2 regions of the Geodermatophilus sp. URMC 65 genome follow, and region 1 is predicted to be linked to the other one. Evidence: riboswitches for the same ligand, from Rfam matches in the RefSeq annotation. Region 1 holds a riboswitch; the other holds the start of a gene.
What was found. Region 1 has a riboswitch for cyclic di-AMP ahead of ACWIX7_RS20775 (C40 family peptidase). Riboswitches for the same ligand answer to the same signal wherever they lie in the genome.

Region 1 (7,604 bases):
AGCCGGCGCCCACCACGTGCTCGTTGAGCCGCTCACCGGAGCCGATGCCGAGGGTGAAGCGGTTGCCGGAGAGGATCTGCACCGTCGCCGCGGCCTGGGCGATCACGGCCGGGTGGTAGCGGATCATCGGGCACGTCACGCCGGTGGCCAGGCCGATCCGCTCGGTCCTGGCCGCCATCGCCCCCAGCACCGACCAGGTGAACGAGCTGTGGCCCTGGACGTCGAGCCACGGGTGGAAGTGGTCGCTCATCTCGACGAAGTCGAAGCCCGCCTGTTCGGCGCGGATCGTCTGGCGGACCAGGTCCTCCGGTCCGAAGGCCTCGGTCGCGAGCTTGTAGCCGACCTGCATGGTCGTCGTCCTCACTGTCGGGTGCGGGTCCGCGAGGGCCTGCCCGGCCGGTCAGCTGCGGAAACGACGCGCCGGACCGCCCGGTCCGGTCAGGCGCAGGACGGCCGCCGGCACCCGCGCGGCCCCCGTCCCGACCGTGCCGTCGGTGCGTGACCGGCGTCACCTACTGTCCGGGTCATGGCGGAGCAGCAGCTCAGGACGGTCCTGGAGGGTGGCGGGTTCTTCGAGGGCCCGCGTTGGCACGAGGGCACCTGGTGGGTGTCGGACTTCTACCGGCGCACGGTCAGCCGGGTGACGCCGGACGGCGCGGAGGCCGTCGTCGTCGAGGTGGAGGGTCAGCCCTCGGGGCTGGGTTGGCTGCCCGACGGGTCCCTGGTGGTCGTGTCGATGAAGGACCACCGCGTGCTGCGGTACGCCGACGGGACCCTGTCGACGCACGCCGACCTGACCGAGCACTGCGGGGGGCACCTCAACGACCTGGTGGTCACCGACGCGGGGCAGGTGTTCGTCGGCGACTTCGGCTTCGACCTGATGGGCGGCGGGGACGCGCGGACCGCGTCACTGAAGCGCATCGACCTCGACGGCACGGTGTCGGTCGCCGCGGAGGGGTTGCAGTTCCCCAACGGCATGGTGGTCCCCCCGGACGGCGGCACGCTCGTCGTCGGCGAGACCCTCGGCAACCGGTACACCGCCTTCGACCTCGACGCCGACGGCGCGCTGACCAACCGGCGCGTGTGGGCGCCGCTCGGGCCGGAGGTGACCGGCCGGACCACCGAGGAGGTGCTCGGCCAGCTCACGGTGGCGCCGGACGGCTGCGCGCTGGACGCCGAGGGACACGTGTGGGCGGCCGACGCGGTCGGCGGCCGGGTGGTGCGGGTCGCGCAGGGCGGCGCGATCGTCGACGAGGTCGCCGCGCCCGAGGGGCTCGGCGTCTTCGCCTGCATGCTCGGCGGGGAGGACGGCCGCACGCTGCTGATGTGCTGCGCGCCGGACTTCTACGAGCACAACCGGGCGCCGGCGCGCGAGGCGGTGCTGGTGGCGACCGAGGTCGGCGTCCCGCACGCCGGGCGGCCGTAGCCCCCGCCGGGTCAGCTGCTGCCCTGCCGGCCCCCGAGCGGGTGGTCGGTGTCCGGGACGCCGCTGCCGGTCTCCCCCGGGTTGGTCGACATCTCGCCGTCCCGCGCCGCCCGCGGCTCCTCCTGCTGCGACGGCGGTCCGACCAGGTCCTTCTCCGGCCGCTCGCCGGGCAGGACGTCGTCGTCGGGTCGCTCGTTGGCGCCGCCGTAGGGGCGGCCGGTCATGTTGCCCTCGGTCATCGCAGGCCTCCTCGTGCCGGGCCCGGTCCGTACCCGGACCGGGCACGGGTCACGCGGGCGCGAGGACGCGGACCGGTTCCCCGCGCAGGAAGGCGGCGACGTCCTCGACGGCGTCGCCGTAGAAGACGCGGTAGGTGTCCCGGGTGACGTAGCCCAGGTGGGGGGTGAGCACGGTGCGCGGCGCGGTGCGCAGGGCTGCGTCGGCGGGCAGCGGCTCGCGGTCGTAGACGTCGAGGCCGACTCCGGCGAGGTGGCCCTCGGACAGCACCTCGAGCAGCGCGGCCTCGTCGATGATGGGGCCGCGCGAGGTGTTGACCAGGATCGCGCTGCGCTTCATCCGGGCGAGCTCGTCGCGGCCGACCAGACCGCGGGTGCGCTCGGAGAGCACCAGGTGGACGGTGACGACGTCGGCGGTGGCGAACAGCTCGTCGCGGTCGACGCGGCGCACGCCGGCCTCGGCGGCGCGCTCGTCGGTCAGGTTCTGGCTCCAGGCGACGACGTCCATGCCGAATGCCTGGCCGATGCGGGCGACGCGGGTGCCGAGCCGGCCGAGGCCGACGACGCCGAGCCGGGCGCCGGCGAGGTCGGTGCCGACGGTGCGCTGCCAGCCGCCCGCCCGTACCCCGGCGTCCTCCTCGGGGACGTGCCGCGCCACGGCGAGGACCAGCGCCCAGGTCAGCTCGGCCGTGCCGGTGGGGTGGGCACCGGTGCCGCAGACGGTCACGCCGCGCTCGGCGGCCGCGGCGACGTCGATGGCGGCGTTGCGGGCGCCGGTGGTCACGAGCAGCCGCAGCCGCGGCAGCCGTGCGAGGAGGCTGCGCGGGAACGGGGTGCGCTCGCGCATGGCGACGACGACGTCGAACCCGACCAGCCGGTCGGCGACGGCGTCCTCGTCGTCGAGGTGGTCGGCGAAGGCGACGACCTCGGCCTCCTCGGGCAGCCGCGACCAGTCGGCGAACTCACCGGAGACGGACTGGAAGTCGTCGAGGACGGCGATGCGCAGCACGGTCCCCGAGCATGACGGCGACCCCCCGCCCGGTGCGAGCGGGGGGTCGCCGTGCGGTCAGCTGCCGGCGCTCAGCGCACCGGACCGCGGCCGTAGCCCCGGCCGCCGCCCTGCTTCTTGTTCTGCTCGCCCATCTTGGCGATGAACTCCTTGATCTTGGCCTGGTTCTGCGGCTTGCGGGCCTCCTGGATGACCTTCGCCGCGATCCCCGAGGCCAGGACCTTCCTCAACATGCCGGCCATGGTGTTCCTCCTTGGGTCGGTTGCCCCTGATCGTGCCCGGGGAACACCCGGACCAACCACGACGCCGCCACAGCTCTGAGCACCTGACCACACACTGTGCGCATCGGCTCTCCGCTTCCGAGGCAACTTTTTCATAACGCTCTGACCAGGACTTTCCCCCCGGCGTGTCCGTAGGTCGTCGACGGCGTTCACGGTGGTCAGCCCGGCGTGTCGCGGCCCGCGCCGACCGCCGTCCGGGCCCCCCGTCCTCACTTTGGACAGGGCCTTAGGGCCCACCTAGCGTCTGTCGCCGTCCGGAGGGCCCGCGTCGCTGACCTTGCGACACCCGACGGACGCCGCCGAACCGTGCACCGGTCGATGACCGCTGCGCAGGCCGGGGACCCACCGCAGCACTGGGGTGAAGCGCGACCTCGTCGCGCCGGGCGACTCCCCCGTCCGAACCCGTCAGCTAACCCGGTAGGCGGTCGTGGAGAACAGGAGAACCGTCGTCGATGACGACTGCCCGCACGTCCTTCGCTCGTCGCTCGTTCCGTGGTGTCGCCGTCGCCGCCATCGCCGGCGCCGGGATCGCCCTCGCCCCCGCTCCGGCCTCGGCCGCTGTGGGTGGCGCGACCGGTGCGGCCGTCGCCGCCGCCCCGGCCGTGACCGCAGCGCCGACCGCCGCGGCCAGCAGCGCCGCGCAGACCGCCGTCAACACCGCGCTCGCCCAGGTGGGTGACCGGTACGTGTACGGCGCCACCGGCCCGAACTCCTTCGACTGCTCGGGGCTGACCAGCTTCTCCTACAAGGCGGCCGGCATCTCCCTCCCGCGCACGTCCAAGGCGCAGTCGACGTTCGGCGCCCCGGTGTCGAAGGGCAACCTGCAGCCCGGTGACCTGGTGTTCTTCTACAGCCCGGTCTCGCACGTGGCGATGTACGTCGGCAACGGCCAGATCGTGCACGCCCTGAACTCCAGCAAGCCGGTGCAGGTCATGAAGCTCGACTCCATGCCGAGCTACGCGGGCGCCCGTCGGGTCGCCTGACCCATCCGCGCGACGAGACCGCCGATCCCGCACGACACGACGCTGTGGCCGTGCGGGATCGGCGGTCTCGACGGCCGGTCAGCCGCAGGGGTGCGGCGGCTGGTCGGCCGGCTGCAGCGAGAACACCGAGGCGGCGTCCTGCGGCCAGGTCCGCAGGAAGAGCAGGCCGTACCGTTCGTTCACCAGCGCGTCGGGGCCGGTGGTGTCGACCAGGTCCACCAGGCGGCCGGTGTCGTGGTTGCGGTAGCGCCGGAGCTCGGCGCCGCAGGCGACGGTGAGCACGTCGCCTACGGCGCCCATGACGACGACCGGCGTCCACGCGTCGTCCGGGCTGTCGTCGCACAACAGCACGCGGGTGGGGTGGACCCCGTGACCGGCGGCATGGCTGCTGCAGCGGGCCGTGCGGCTGCTGTTCGCGGTGGTCGGCCCGAGCTCGCGATCGGTCACGGCGTGCTCCTGTCCTGCGGTGCCTCCGGCGGCTGTGCGCCGGCCTGGGACAGTGCAGCACCGGGAGGTCGCCGTGCGCGCGCCCTGGACGCGGTCGTCCCCCGGTCGCGTGGGTGACGGCGGAACCCGGTGACGCAGGGTCGCGAACGGCGAGCGTGCGACGTGTCCGGAGGGTAGGTCGGCGAGGTGGATGGGCGAACGCTGCTGCTGGGTGACTGGACGCCGTGGATCAGGGACGGCATCGACGTCCTCCGGCTGATCGTGTTCGCCGGGGCCGCGGTGTACGCGGCGGACGGGCAGTGGGGGTCGGCGGCGCTCCTGACCGCGCTGGGCAGCATCACGCTCGTCTCGCGACTGGTGAACCTGCCCCGGCTCTACGACCTGTCCCTGGCCCTCGGCATGGCGCTGCAGGGGTTCGGCGAGACGCTCGGCCTCTACGACGCGTTCGTCCGCTTCGACGACCTGGTGCACTTCACGCTCCCGATGCTCACGGCGCCGGTGGTCTACATCGGCCTCGCCCGGCTGGACGTCGTCCCGGACCCCGGGACGAGACGCACCTGCGGCACTACGTCGGCATCGGCGTCGTGACCGCGGCCCTCGGCATCGCCGTCGGGGCGCTGTGGGAGCTGTTCGAGTGGCGGTCGGACGCCTGGTTCGGGACCCAGCTCTCCGAGGACAACGACGACACCAACGGCGACCTCTTCCGCGACACGCTCGGATCGCTCGTCGGCGCCGCGTTGCTGGTGGTGTGGGCCCGCTTCGGGTGGGGGTCGGTGCGGCGCATCCCCGGCGTGAACACGCACGAGGAGGTCAGTGCCTGACGGCGGGGACGCGGGGCGTGTGCACGATGCTCGCGTGACCCCGCGCATGCACCGCTCGCACCGCGCCGCCGGCGCGCTGGTCGGCTCGGCCGTCGGCGACGCGCTCGGCGCACCCTTCGAGTTCGGCCCGCCCGGGCAGTTCTCCGCCCGCTTCCCCACCCCGGCCCGCGGCGCGCACACCGAGATGTGCGGCGGCGGGGCGCTCGGCCGGGCACCCGGCGAGTTCACCGACGACACGCAGATGGCGCTGCTCGTCGCGACGTCCCTGGTCGAGCGCGGCGGGCTGGACGAGGCCGACCTGTTCGACCGCTTCCTGCGCTGGGCGGAGGCGGGCCCGCCGGACATCGGCGACCAGACCCGCGCCGTCCTCGGCTCCGGCCTGCCCTGGGACAGCGCCGCGGCCGAGCACTTCCGCCGCACCGGGCGGGCCGCCGGCAACGGGTCGCTGATGCGCACCACGCCGGCCGCCATCCGGTTCGCCCGCGAGGGACGCGAGGCGACCACGGACGCCGCCCGGCGCATATCGGCGCTGACCCACGGCGACCCGGCCGCCGGCGAGGGCTGCGCGGTCTTCCACGAACTGGTGCGGGTGGCGCTCGACGGCGGCGACCCGCTGGCCGCCGTCCCCACGGCGCTCGAGGCGGTGGCCGAGGAGCACCGCGAGCGGTACGCGGCGGTGCTCGCGCCGGACTGGACGCCGGAGCCCGGCATGCCCAACGGCGCGGTGTGGCCGACGCTCGGTCAGGCGGTGTGGGCACTGCGGCGCGGGACGTCGTTCGCCGAGGTGCTGCGCCTGGTCGTCGACCTGGGCGGTGACACCGACACCGTCGCCGCGGTCGCCGGCGGGCTGGCCGGCGCGGTGCACGGGATGGGCGGCATCCCGATGCGCTGGTCGTCCGTCGTCCACGGGCGCATCCCCGGGCACGGGGAGCAGGTGTGGCGGCTGGCCGACCTGCAGCAGCTGGCGGCCGCGCTGGACGGCGGCGCGCAGCAGAGCTACGACCCGGGGGTGATCCCGCGGATCGGTCCGCAGGAGGTGCTGCCGGGCATCTGGGCGGGCAACCTCGACGGCGCCCGCTACAGCGACGAGGACTTCGCCGTCATCTCCCTGTGCCGGCTGGGGGAACCGTTCACCCACGCGCTGCACCGCATGGCCTACATCGCCGACAGCGACCACAACGCCGACCTCGACGTGATGCTGGCCGACGTCCTCGACGACATGGCCGCGCTGCGCGCCGAGGGCCACCGACTCCTCGTGCACTGCCACGGCGGTGCCTCGCGCACCGGGCTGGTGCTGCGCGCCTGGCTGGTCCGCGAGGAGGGGATGACGGCACAGGAAGCGACGACGTACGTGGTCGAGCGGTGGCCGCACCTGGGCCTCTGGAACGACAGCTTCACCGCCGCGCTCGCCCGGCTCGAGCGGGGCGGCGGGTGAGCGACGTGCCCCCGAGGTCGTCGAGCGGCAGCGGGTGATCGCACGGATGGGTGCATCGAGGTACCGATCCCCGTGGCGAAGCCGGCCGCGGCGGGAACGCACGCCGACCGCTGGCTCCAGTGGTGCACATGGGATGCCGATGGCCGATCGGTGAGTCCATCAGCAGCACGTCAGAGGCAGACCGTCGCACGTCGACGGACGGGTCGTCGGCGGGCTGGGGGGCTCGTCGTCCACACGATCGCGCAGGTCTTCTGACCTCGAACTGGTCCCGGCGACGCGTGGCAGGGCCACGCAACAGCCGCACCGTGGCCGTGAGGACCGGCCATGCTGCCGTCGTGGTCCCGGGAGACGCACCCTCATGGCCTCGTCCGGCCGGCTCAGGCCCGATCGTCGTGCTGGGCAAGCTGGTGGCCGACCAGCTGCTCGAGCTGTCCGCGCCCCTGGTGGTCCGTGGTCAGCAGCGGGTCATGCGGACGACGACGGCGGGCGGCGCGCCGGCGAACGTGACGGCCGGCGTGGCCCGCCTCGGGGTGCCGGCCCGGTTGGCGGGCTGGGCCGGTGCTGATCCGCTCGCCGACGGGCTGCTGGCCGACCTCGCCGAGCGCGGCGTCGAGGTCGCGGTGGTGCGCCGCGGGCGGGCGCCGCTGTCGACGGTGCTGGTGCACCCGGACGGCGAGCGGACGCTGCTCACCGACCGCGGGGAGGGCGGGCTGGAGGCGGCCGACGTCCGCCCGGAGTGGTCCGCCGACGCCGCCGTCGTCCACCTGGACGGCTACGACCTGCTGCGCTTCCCCGAGGCGCTGCGCACCGCGGCGTCGGCCGCGCACGACGTCGGGGTGCCGGTCAGCGTGGACGTCGCCGCTGCACCCCGCATCGAGCGCCACGGGGTCGGCGCGTACGTCGACCTGCTCGTCGGGCTGCGGCCCGACGTGCTGTTCGGCAACGCCGCCGAGGCCGCGGTGATCG
Region 2 (7,604 bases), 710 kb from region 1:
ACCGCACCTCCATCCACGGCTGCCAGGTCACGCCGTCCTCGGCCCGCTCCCACAGCGCGGTCATCGTCCGGCGATCCGAGGCGATGCGCAGGGTCGACCGTACGGCGGCCGTGGGGGCGTCCGGGTCGAACTGCGCGGCGCGGGCGACGTCACCGCCACCGGTGAAGTGCCAGGCGCCGTCGTCGTCGATGCGGACCCGCATGAGCGTGACGTCGCCGGTGTCGTCGTAGGAGCGGGCCAGCATCGCGTCGCCGTCCCGCTCGCCGATGATCTCGAGCGCCCGCACCGGCGTCCCGCCCACCAGGACGTCGACGGAGTGCACGAGGACGTGGCCGCCGGGGCCGGGCTCGTAGACGTCGCTGCCGGTGACGGGCACCGGGTCGTCGCCGAGGACGTGGCCCTCGGTGCGCCACCGGCCCACCACCGGCGCCAGGTCGGTGCGGGTCATGACGCCCATGGTGGGACAGCCGGGCGCGCCGCGGAACCGGCCTAGCGACCGACCAGCTGCCGCAGCCGGCGGACCGGCTCCCGGACGGCGCACACCGCCAGTCGCACCGGCAGGGTCGCGACGGCCTGACCGACCCGGACGCCGAGGCGCCACAGGTCGCCGTAGTCCGGCGGCGGCGGAGGCGCGCTCGGCGTGGGGTCGGCCGGGGGCGGCGTCGCGGGCACGATCAGGTCCACCGTCGTCCGGCGGCGCGTGCTGCGCAGCGACTCGAACGACGGGATCGCCGGGGCGGCGGGCGACTCCTCGTCGTCCGGATGCGTGTCCGGGGAGGAGAGCCGCTCCCCGCGCCCACCCGCGGCAACGCGGCCGGGCGGCTCCGGGACGACGCGGCGGATGGCCGCGATGCTGCCCGGGCCCAGCCCGTTGACCGCCAGCAGGTCGGCCCGGGTGAGGCCGGCGAGTTGTGCGGTCGTGGTGATCCCGGCCCGGGCCAGTGCGGTGACCGCCCGCGCGGGCAGGCCGAGGTCACTGACGGTCTCCCCGGGCGTGGTCCCCGGCGACGTGGTCGGCATGGTGTCCAACCTAGGACCGGCCGTCCGGCCGCACCGGTCCAGGTCTCCTGCAGGATGCGCAGCAGACCGCACCCGCGCAGGAGGACTCCCCGATGACCGCTGCTCAGCCCGTGCACGCCGAGGGCACCCTGGCCTCGGGGCTGTACCGGCAGGCCTGGACCGTCGAGGACCCGGTCGGCGCCGTCGTCCTGGTGCACGGCGCGCACGAGCACGGCGGCCGGTACCGGCACGTCGCCGAGCGGCTGGCCGCCGCAGGGTACGCCGCCCACGCCGTCGACCACCCCGGGCACGGCCGGTCCCCGGGTCGCCGCAGCAACATCGGCAGCATGGCCGCCGCCGTCGACGGCGTGGCCGAGCTGGTGCGGTTCGCCGGCGAGCAGCACCCCGGCGTCCCGCTGTTCGTCTACGGGCACAGCCTGGGTGGGCTGATCGCGCTGCAGTACCTGACCGGGACGCCGGACGCCCGGGTCGCCGGCGCGGTGGTCTCGGCGGCGGCCCTGGACACCAGCGCCGCGACCGCCGTCCAGCGGACCCTGGCGCCGCTGCTGTCGCGGGTCCTGCCCGACCTCGGCGTCCTGCGGCTCGACGCGGAGGCGGTCAGCCGGGACCCCGAGGTGGTCCGCGACTACTGGACCGACCCGCTCAACCACAACGGCCGGGTGGTCGCCCGCACCGGCGCCGAGCTGATGGCCACCGCGCTGGCCATGCCCCGGCGGCTGCCCTCGCTGACCATGCCGCTGCTCGTGCTGCACGGCACCGCCGACCGGCTCGTGCCGCCGGCGGCCAGCGAGGTCGTCCGGGCGCACGCCGGCTCACCCGACCTCACGGTCACGACCTACGAGGGGCTCTTCCACGAGCCGCACAACGAGCCCGAGAAGGACGACGTCCTGGCCGACGTCGTCGCCTGGCTCGACGCCCACCGTCCCTCCTCCTGACCGACCACCGCCGGCCGGGAGGCCGTGCGGCCGGGGCAGGAGTGACCACGGCTACACCGGCGCGACACGCCGCGTCGACCTGCGGCGCGCTGCTGGATAGCCGGTTTGTGACCGGCGTCACGACGACAGTGCACATGACTGCACGTAGCGTTTTGTGTGCGCTCAGCAAAGGAGAGAGCGCGGCGCCGGACCGCCAAACCCTGCCCACCGGTCGCCATCCAGATCCCAGGGCAGGGGTGGGGGACCCACGACCACGGCGCGCCACGACTCGAGCCGCACGGCTCGAGCCGAGGACCGCCTCGGGGTGAAGCCGCGGACCGCGGCCGGGCACCGATCGCCCGAACCCGACAGCTCACCTCGCCGGCGGTGATCGGAGATCACCATGGCCAAGCACCGCGCACCCCGCTACGTCCGCACCAAGAAGGTCCTCGCCAAGGCGCCCGTCGCCGCCGGCGCCACCGTCGTCGGGTTCGGCGTCCTGGGCTCCCCGTCCCAGGCCCTCGCCGGGACGACGGGCCCCCTCCCGGCTCACGCCGTCGAGGCCCCCGCCGCGACGGCGGTCGCCGACGCCGGCGCCCCGGAGGCCGGCTACACCGTCGAGCGCGGTGACACGATCGCGACGATCGCCGCCGCCCACGGTCAGTCGTGGCGGGACCTGTACCAGCGCAACGTCGGCGTCATCGGCGCCGACCCGAACCTGATCTTCCCGGGTCAGGTCCTCCACACCGCCGGCTCGGCGGCCGCCGCCCCGGCCGCCCCGGCTCCCGCCGCCGGCTCGGCCGGCGACGCCGCGCCCGCGCCGGTGGTCGCCCCGCTCGCCGCGGCGGCCGCTCCGGCACCAGCGGCCACCGCGCGCATCAGCAACAGCTCCGGCGACGTGGCCTCGCAGGTGCAGGTCGCGGCGAACCGGGTGGTCAGCGAGGTGTCCGGCGCCGGCTCGATCACCATCGGCGGCACCCGGGCCAGCGCCACCGACCCGAACGGCCACCCGTCCGGCCTCGCGCTGGACTACATGGTCATGTCCGACGCCGCCCTCGGCGACGCCATCGCCGAGTACCACATCGCCCACTGGGACGAGCTCGGCGTTGAGTACGTCATCTGGCAGCAGCGGATCCTGACCTCGCCGGACGGCGTGTGGAAGGCCATGGCCGACCGCGGCGGCGCGACGGCGAACCACATGGACCACGTGCACGTGAACTACGTCGGCTGAGTCCCCGGCCCGCACGTCGGCGGCCCTCCACCCCCTCGGTGGAGGGCCGCTGGTGTGCGGAGGGCCTCTCAGAGCAGCTCGTCGAGGTCGTCCGGGCCCGGACCGGTGCCGCCGGAGTCGCGCAGCGGCGAGGTGTCGGGCAGGTCGTCCTCGGGCGGCTCGGGCGCGACCGGACCCTCCGAGTACAGGGTGCTCGGGTCCCGCGGGTCCATCTCGCTCATGCCGACTCAGTGCCCCGGGGAGCCGCGGAGAACCGTCCGCGGGCAGCCCGACTCCGGGGTGGCGCTCGGTGCCCGCGGTCAGACGTCCTAGACATCTGTTGCGGAACCGTTCCGTCGACCGCATGCTGTCCCCGGCGGGGCCCCGGGGCAGAACCTGGGCGAGCTCCGCCGCCAGCTCCCCGCCGCCCCCGGGCCGCGGGTGCGGACCGGGCGGGGAAGCGCTCGCGCGGTCAGGCGGGACGGTCGAGCAGTTCCTTCAGCGTCCGGTCGACGACGTCGTTGTCGGCGGGGTTCATCCCGAGGCCGCCGAAGTGCCCCCAGATGGTGTCGATGACCCGGACCTCGCCCCGGGCGATGAACTGCGAGGCCCACTGCTCGTCCTCGGGGGGGAAGTAGAGGTCGGTCCGGGCGGGCATGGCCACCAGCGGGCAGCGGATCGAGCGCAGTGCCGCCTCGGTGTCCCCGTCGAAGCCCGGCGTCCGGCCGACGTCCCCGTGCTCCCAGGTCCAGAGCATCGCCAGCAGGTTGTTCGGGTCCCGGTCCCGGTCGAGCCAGAAGCCCTCCCAGAACCCGACCAGGAAGTCCTCGAGCGAGGAGTAGCCCATGGTCCGGTACTCGCGCTCCCAGTAGAACGCCTGCGACAGGCCCCACCCGGCGTAGATCCGGGCGAAGGCCCGCATGCCGGCGGTGGGGCGCGCGTCGGGGGAGTACTCGCCGCCCCGGAACGCCGGGTCGAGCGTCAGCGTGGCCCGCAGGCTCTTCAGGAACACCTGGTTGTGCTCGCTGGTGCGGCTGGAGCCGACGATCGGGGCGGCCCGCTTCACCATCTCGGGGTGGCTGACCGCCCACTGGTAGGTCTGGCCGGCCCCCATGGAGGAGCCGAGCACCAGCTCGATCGACTCGATGCCCCACTGCTGCGTGAGCAGGCGGTGCTGGGCCTCGATCTGGTCGGAGAAGGTGATCCGGGGGAAGTGGGGGCCGTCGAAGGGGGGAGGGGTGGTGCTCGGCGAGGTCGACAGGCCGTTGTTGAGCTGGTTCGGGACGACGATGAAGTACCGGTCCGGGTCGCAGGCCAGGCCCGGGCCGATCGACCACTCGTTGGCGTCGTGCCAGGCGCTGAACCACGTGGGGTGCACGATCACGTTGGACCGGTCGGCGTTCAGGGTCCCGTACGTCTTGTAGGCCAGTCGGGCGCCGCGCAGCGTCGCGCCGCTCTGCAGCGGCAGGTCGCCGAGGTCGAACAGCTCGTGGTCCGTCGGAGCCGGCACGGCGGGTTCCTCTCAGCTGGGAGGCCGGCCAGCCTGCTCGCCGCGATGTGCTCAGCGCAACCCCGAACGCCCGGGTCAGCGGGTCGCCAGCCGCTCCAGCAGCCGGCGGAGCGTGCGCGCCTCGGCCGAGGACAGCGCGGCGAGCCCGGCGCGCTCGGCCTCGGCGATCTGCGGGGCGAGCGACCGGCACAACGCCCGGCCGCGTTCGGCGGCGTGCACGACGACACGGCGACGGTCGGTCGCGTCGACGTTGCGGTAGAGCAGCGCGCGCTCCACCAGCCGGTCCACGAGCCGGGTCACGGTGGGCCCGGAGATGCGGGTGCGGCCGCTCAGGTCGCTCATGGACAGCGGGCCGGCCTCGGTCAGGGTGTGCAGCACCCGCCACTGGTCCAGGGTGAGGTCGCTCCCGACGAGGATCTCCTCGACGCGGGAGGTCAGGCCGGAGGTCACCTGCCGTAGCAGGTCGACGTGGGGCAGTGACCCCCCCGACGTCTCCTGTCGCATGCTCGCCTCTCCCTCGCCCGGGACCCTTCCCATGGCCGGGGCGGGTCAGCATAGTGATGCCCGACTCGGGCCGATTCTCGCAGAGGTCCGGGACGTCCCGCTCCAACGCCCGCGCACTCCACGCCTGGGGGGATCGATGCGTCGTCGGTCCGCAGAGGTCGCGCGGGTCGGGCTGGTCGTGCCCCTGCAGGGGCCCGCGGGCCTCTTCGGCCCGTCCTGCGAGGCGGTCGCGGCGACGGCGGTGCGGACCATCAACGACGCCGGCGTCCTCGGCCGGGAGCTGGCCGTCGAGGTCGTCGACGGGGGCGCGCGGCCGGAGCAGGTGGGCGCCGCCGTCGGCCGGCTGATCGACGCCGGGCGGATCGACGCGGTGACCGGCTGGCACATCTCGGCGGTCCGGCACGCCGTGGCCCCCGTGACCGCGGGGCGGATCCCCTACGTCTACACCTCGCTGTACGAGGGCGGGGAGTCCCGGCCGGGCGTCTTCTGCTCCGGTGAGACGCCCGCGCGGCAGATCGCACCCGCGCTGCGGTGGCTGCGCGACGTGTGCGGCGTGCGGCGGTGGTTCGTGGTGGGCGACGACTACGTCTGGCCCCGCGCCTCGGTCGCGGTCACCCGGGAGTTCGCCCGGCAGCTGGACCTGCGGCTGGTCGGGACGGCGTACGTGCCGCTGGGGACCGACGACTTCCGCGGCGTCGTCGGGCGCATCCGCGCCAGTGACGCCCAGGGGGTGCTGCTCTACCTGGTCGGGCAGGACGCGGTCCAGTTCAACCGCGTGTTCGCCGAGGAGGGACTGCAGGACGGGCTGGTCCGCTTCACCCCGCTCATGGAGGAGAACATGCTCCTGGCCAGCGGGGCGGAGGCGACGAGGAACCTCTTCGTCTGCGCGTCCTACTTCCGGTCGCTGGCCACGTCGTCGGCGCTGGAGTTCTGCGGCGACTACGTCGACCAGCACGGTCCCGACGCGCCACCGCTGAACAACGCCGCGGAGTCCTGCTGCGAGGGGCTCATGGCCCTGGCGGCCCTCGCCCGGCGCGCCGGCAGCTTCGACGTCCACCGGATGGTCGCCGTCGCCGACGGGCTGGGCTACGACGGGCCGCGCGGCCCGGTGTCCTTCGCCGGCAACCACCTCCAGCAGCGGGTCCACCTCGCCGTGGCCGACGGCTACGACTTCGACGTCCTCGCCGCGCTCTAGCGGGACCACCTGCGCACTCCTCTTGACAGTTCTTTTCACCTGAATAAGTTGCAGGTGAAAAGAACGGAGGAGTCATGGCCACGTACGTGTTCCGCTGCCCCGACTGCTCGGTGTTCGAGGTGGTGATCCCGATGTCCTCGCTGCGCTCCACGCACCCCTGCCCGACGTGCGCGGAGGAGTCCCCCCGGGTGTGGACCGCGCCCGCCCTGGCGACGACACCCGCCGCACTGCACCGCGCCGTCTCGGCCGCCGACGCCAGCGCCGAGGCGCCGCAGGTGGTCCGTTCGATCCCCGCCGGCAGGCCCCGGCCGCGGAGCCGGCGGTGGAGTCCCACCACGGGCGCCGCCCCGGTCAACGCGGCGCACCGTCCCGCGGGCCCGCACCCCTCACTGCCGCGCTGGTGACCCGTGGGCGCCGTCGGCCTGCTCTACGTCTGTGCCGTGCTCGTCGTCAACGGGTTCATGCTGCTGGGGCGCGTGAGCCCGCGCAGCGCCGCACCGCTGAACCTCTTCGTCGGCGGGCTCCAGGTGGTCACGCCGACCTACCTCATCATCGCCGCGGGCGGTGACCAGGCGCAGATCGCGCTCGCCGCGGGGCTCTACTACTTCGGCTTCACCTACCTGTGGGTGGGCATCAACGGCATCACCGGCTGGCCGGCCGAGGGACTCGGCTGGTTCTCCCTGGTCGTGGCCGCTGCCGCCGTGGGTTTCGCCGCCCACTCCTGGCTGGAGGTCGGTGACCGGACCTTCGCCGTCATCTGGCTGCTGTGGGCGGTCCTGTGGTTCTGCTTCTTCCTGCTGATGGCCGGGCACAAGGACCACCTCATCGGCGCGGTCGGCGTCCTGACCCTGGGGGAGGGGCTGCTCACGGCCGCCGTCCCGGCCTTCCTGATCATCACCGGTTGGTGGAGCGAGTCGCTCACCACTGCCCTCGTCGTCGCCGCCCTCGGGGTGCTCCTGCTCGTCGCCAGCGTCCCGCTCAGCCGGACCCTGTCCGCCTCCGCTCCGCCCACCCCCACCCAGCCCGGTGCCGCACCGGGCGCCCAGTGAGAGGAAACCGCCATGCCCGAGGTCGTGTTCAGCGTCGACCAGAGCAGGTCCATGCGGGACCAGGCCGTCCCCGGCCACAACCGCTGGCACCCGGACATCCCGCCGGCGGTCACCGTCCGTCCGGGGCAGGACTTCCGGGTGGAGTGCAGGGAGTGGACCGACGGCCAGATCGGCAACAACGACTCGGCCAACGACGTGCGGG

Region 2: another riboswitch for cyclic di-AMP. It lies ahead of ACWIX7_RS24180 (LysM peptidoglycan-binding domain-containing protein); the one in region 1 lies ahead of ACWIX7_RS20775 (C40 family peptidase).

The regions. Positions count from the first base shown of each region.
Region 1 is NZ_CP199954.1:4,284,045-4,291,648, reverse strand. Features, by position in the region: gene ACWIX7_RS20800 (TIGR03557 family F420-dependent LLM class oxidoreductase) at 1-349, opposite strand, end outside; gene ACWIX7_RS20795 (SMP-30/gluconolactonase/LRE family protein) at 527-1,426, shown strand; gene ACWIX7_RS20790 (hypothetical protein) at 1,438-1,665, opposite strand; gene ACWIX7_RS20785 (D-2-hydroxyacid dehydrogenase family protein) at 1,715-2,671, opposite strand; gene ACWIX7_RS20780 (hypothetical protein) at 2,743-2,913, opposite strand; cyclic di-AMP (ydaO/yuaA leader) riboswitch at 3,266-3,392, shown strand; gene ACWIX7_RS20775 (C40 family peptidase) at 3,405-3,935, shown strand; gene ACWIX7_RS20770 (hypothetical protein) at 4,014-4,382, opposite strand; gene ACWIX7_RS20765 (hypothetical protein) at 4,569-4,970, shown strand; gene ACWIX7_RS20760 (hypothetical protein) at 4,967-5,203, shown strand; gene ACWIX7_RS20755 (ADP-ribosylglycohydrolase family protein) at 5,238-6,638, shown strand; gene ACWIX7_RS20750 (carbohydrate kinase family protein) at 7,031-7,604, shown strand, end outside.
Region 2 is NZ_CP199954.1:4,996,041-5,003,644, forward strand. Features, by position in the region: gene ACWIX7_RS24165 (hypothetical protein) at 1-448, opposite strand, end outside; gene ACWIX7_RS24170 (DNA-directed RNA polymerase subunit alpha C-terminal domain-containing protein) at 490-1,020, opposite strand; gene ACWIX7_RS24175 (alpha/beta hydrolase) at 1,113-1,955, shown strand; cyclic di-AMP (ydaO/yuaA leader) riboswitch at 2,217-2,336, shown strand; gene ACWIX7_RS24180 (LysM peptidoglycan-binding domain-containing protein) at 2,338-3,165, shown strand; gene ACWIX7_RS24185 (hypothetical protein) at 3,234-3,386, opposite strand; gene ACWIX7_RS24190 (alpha/beta fold hydrolase) at 3,617-4,654, opposite strand; gene ACWIX7_RS24195 (MarR family winged helix-turn-helix transcriptional regulator) at 4,730-5,158, opposite strand; gene ACWIX7_RS24200 (substrate-binding domain-containing protein) at 5,295-6,353, shown strand; gene ACWIX7_RS24205 (zinc ribbon domain-containing protein) at 6,428-6,757, shown strand; gene ACWIX7_RS24210 (AmiS/UreI family transporter) at 6,761-7,402, shown strand; gene fmdA (formamidase) at 7,415-7,604, shown strand, end outside.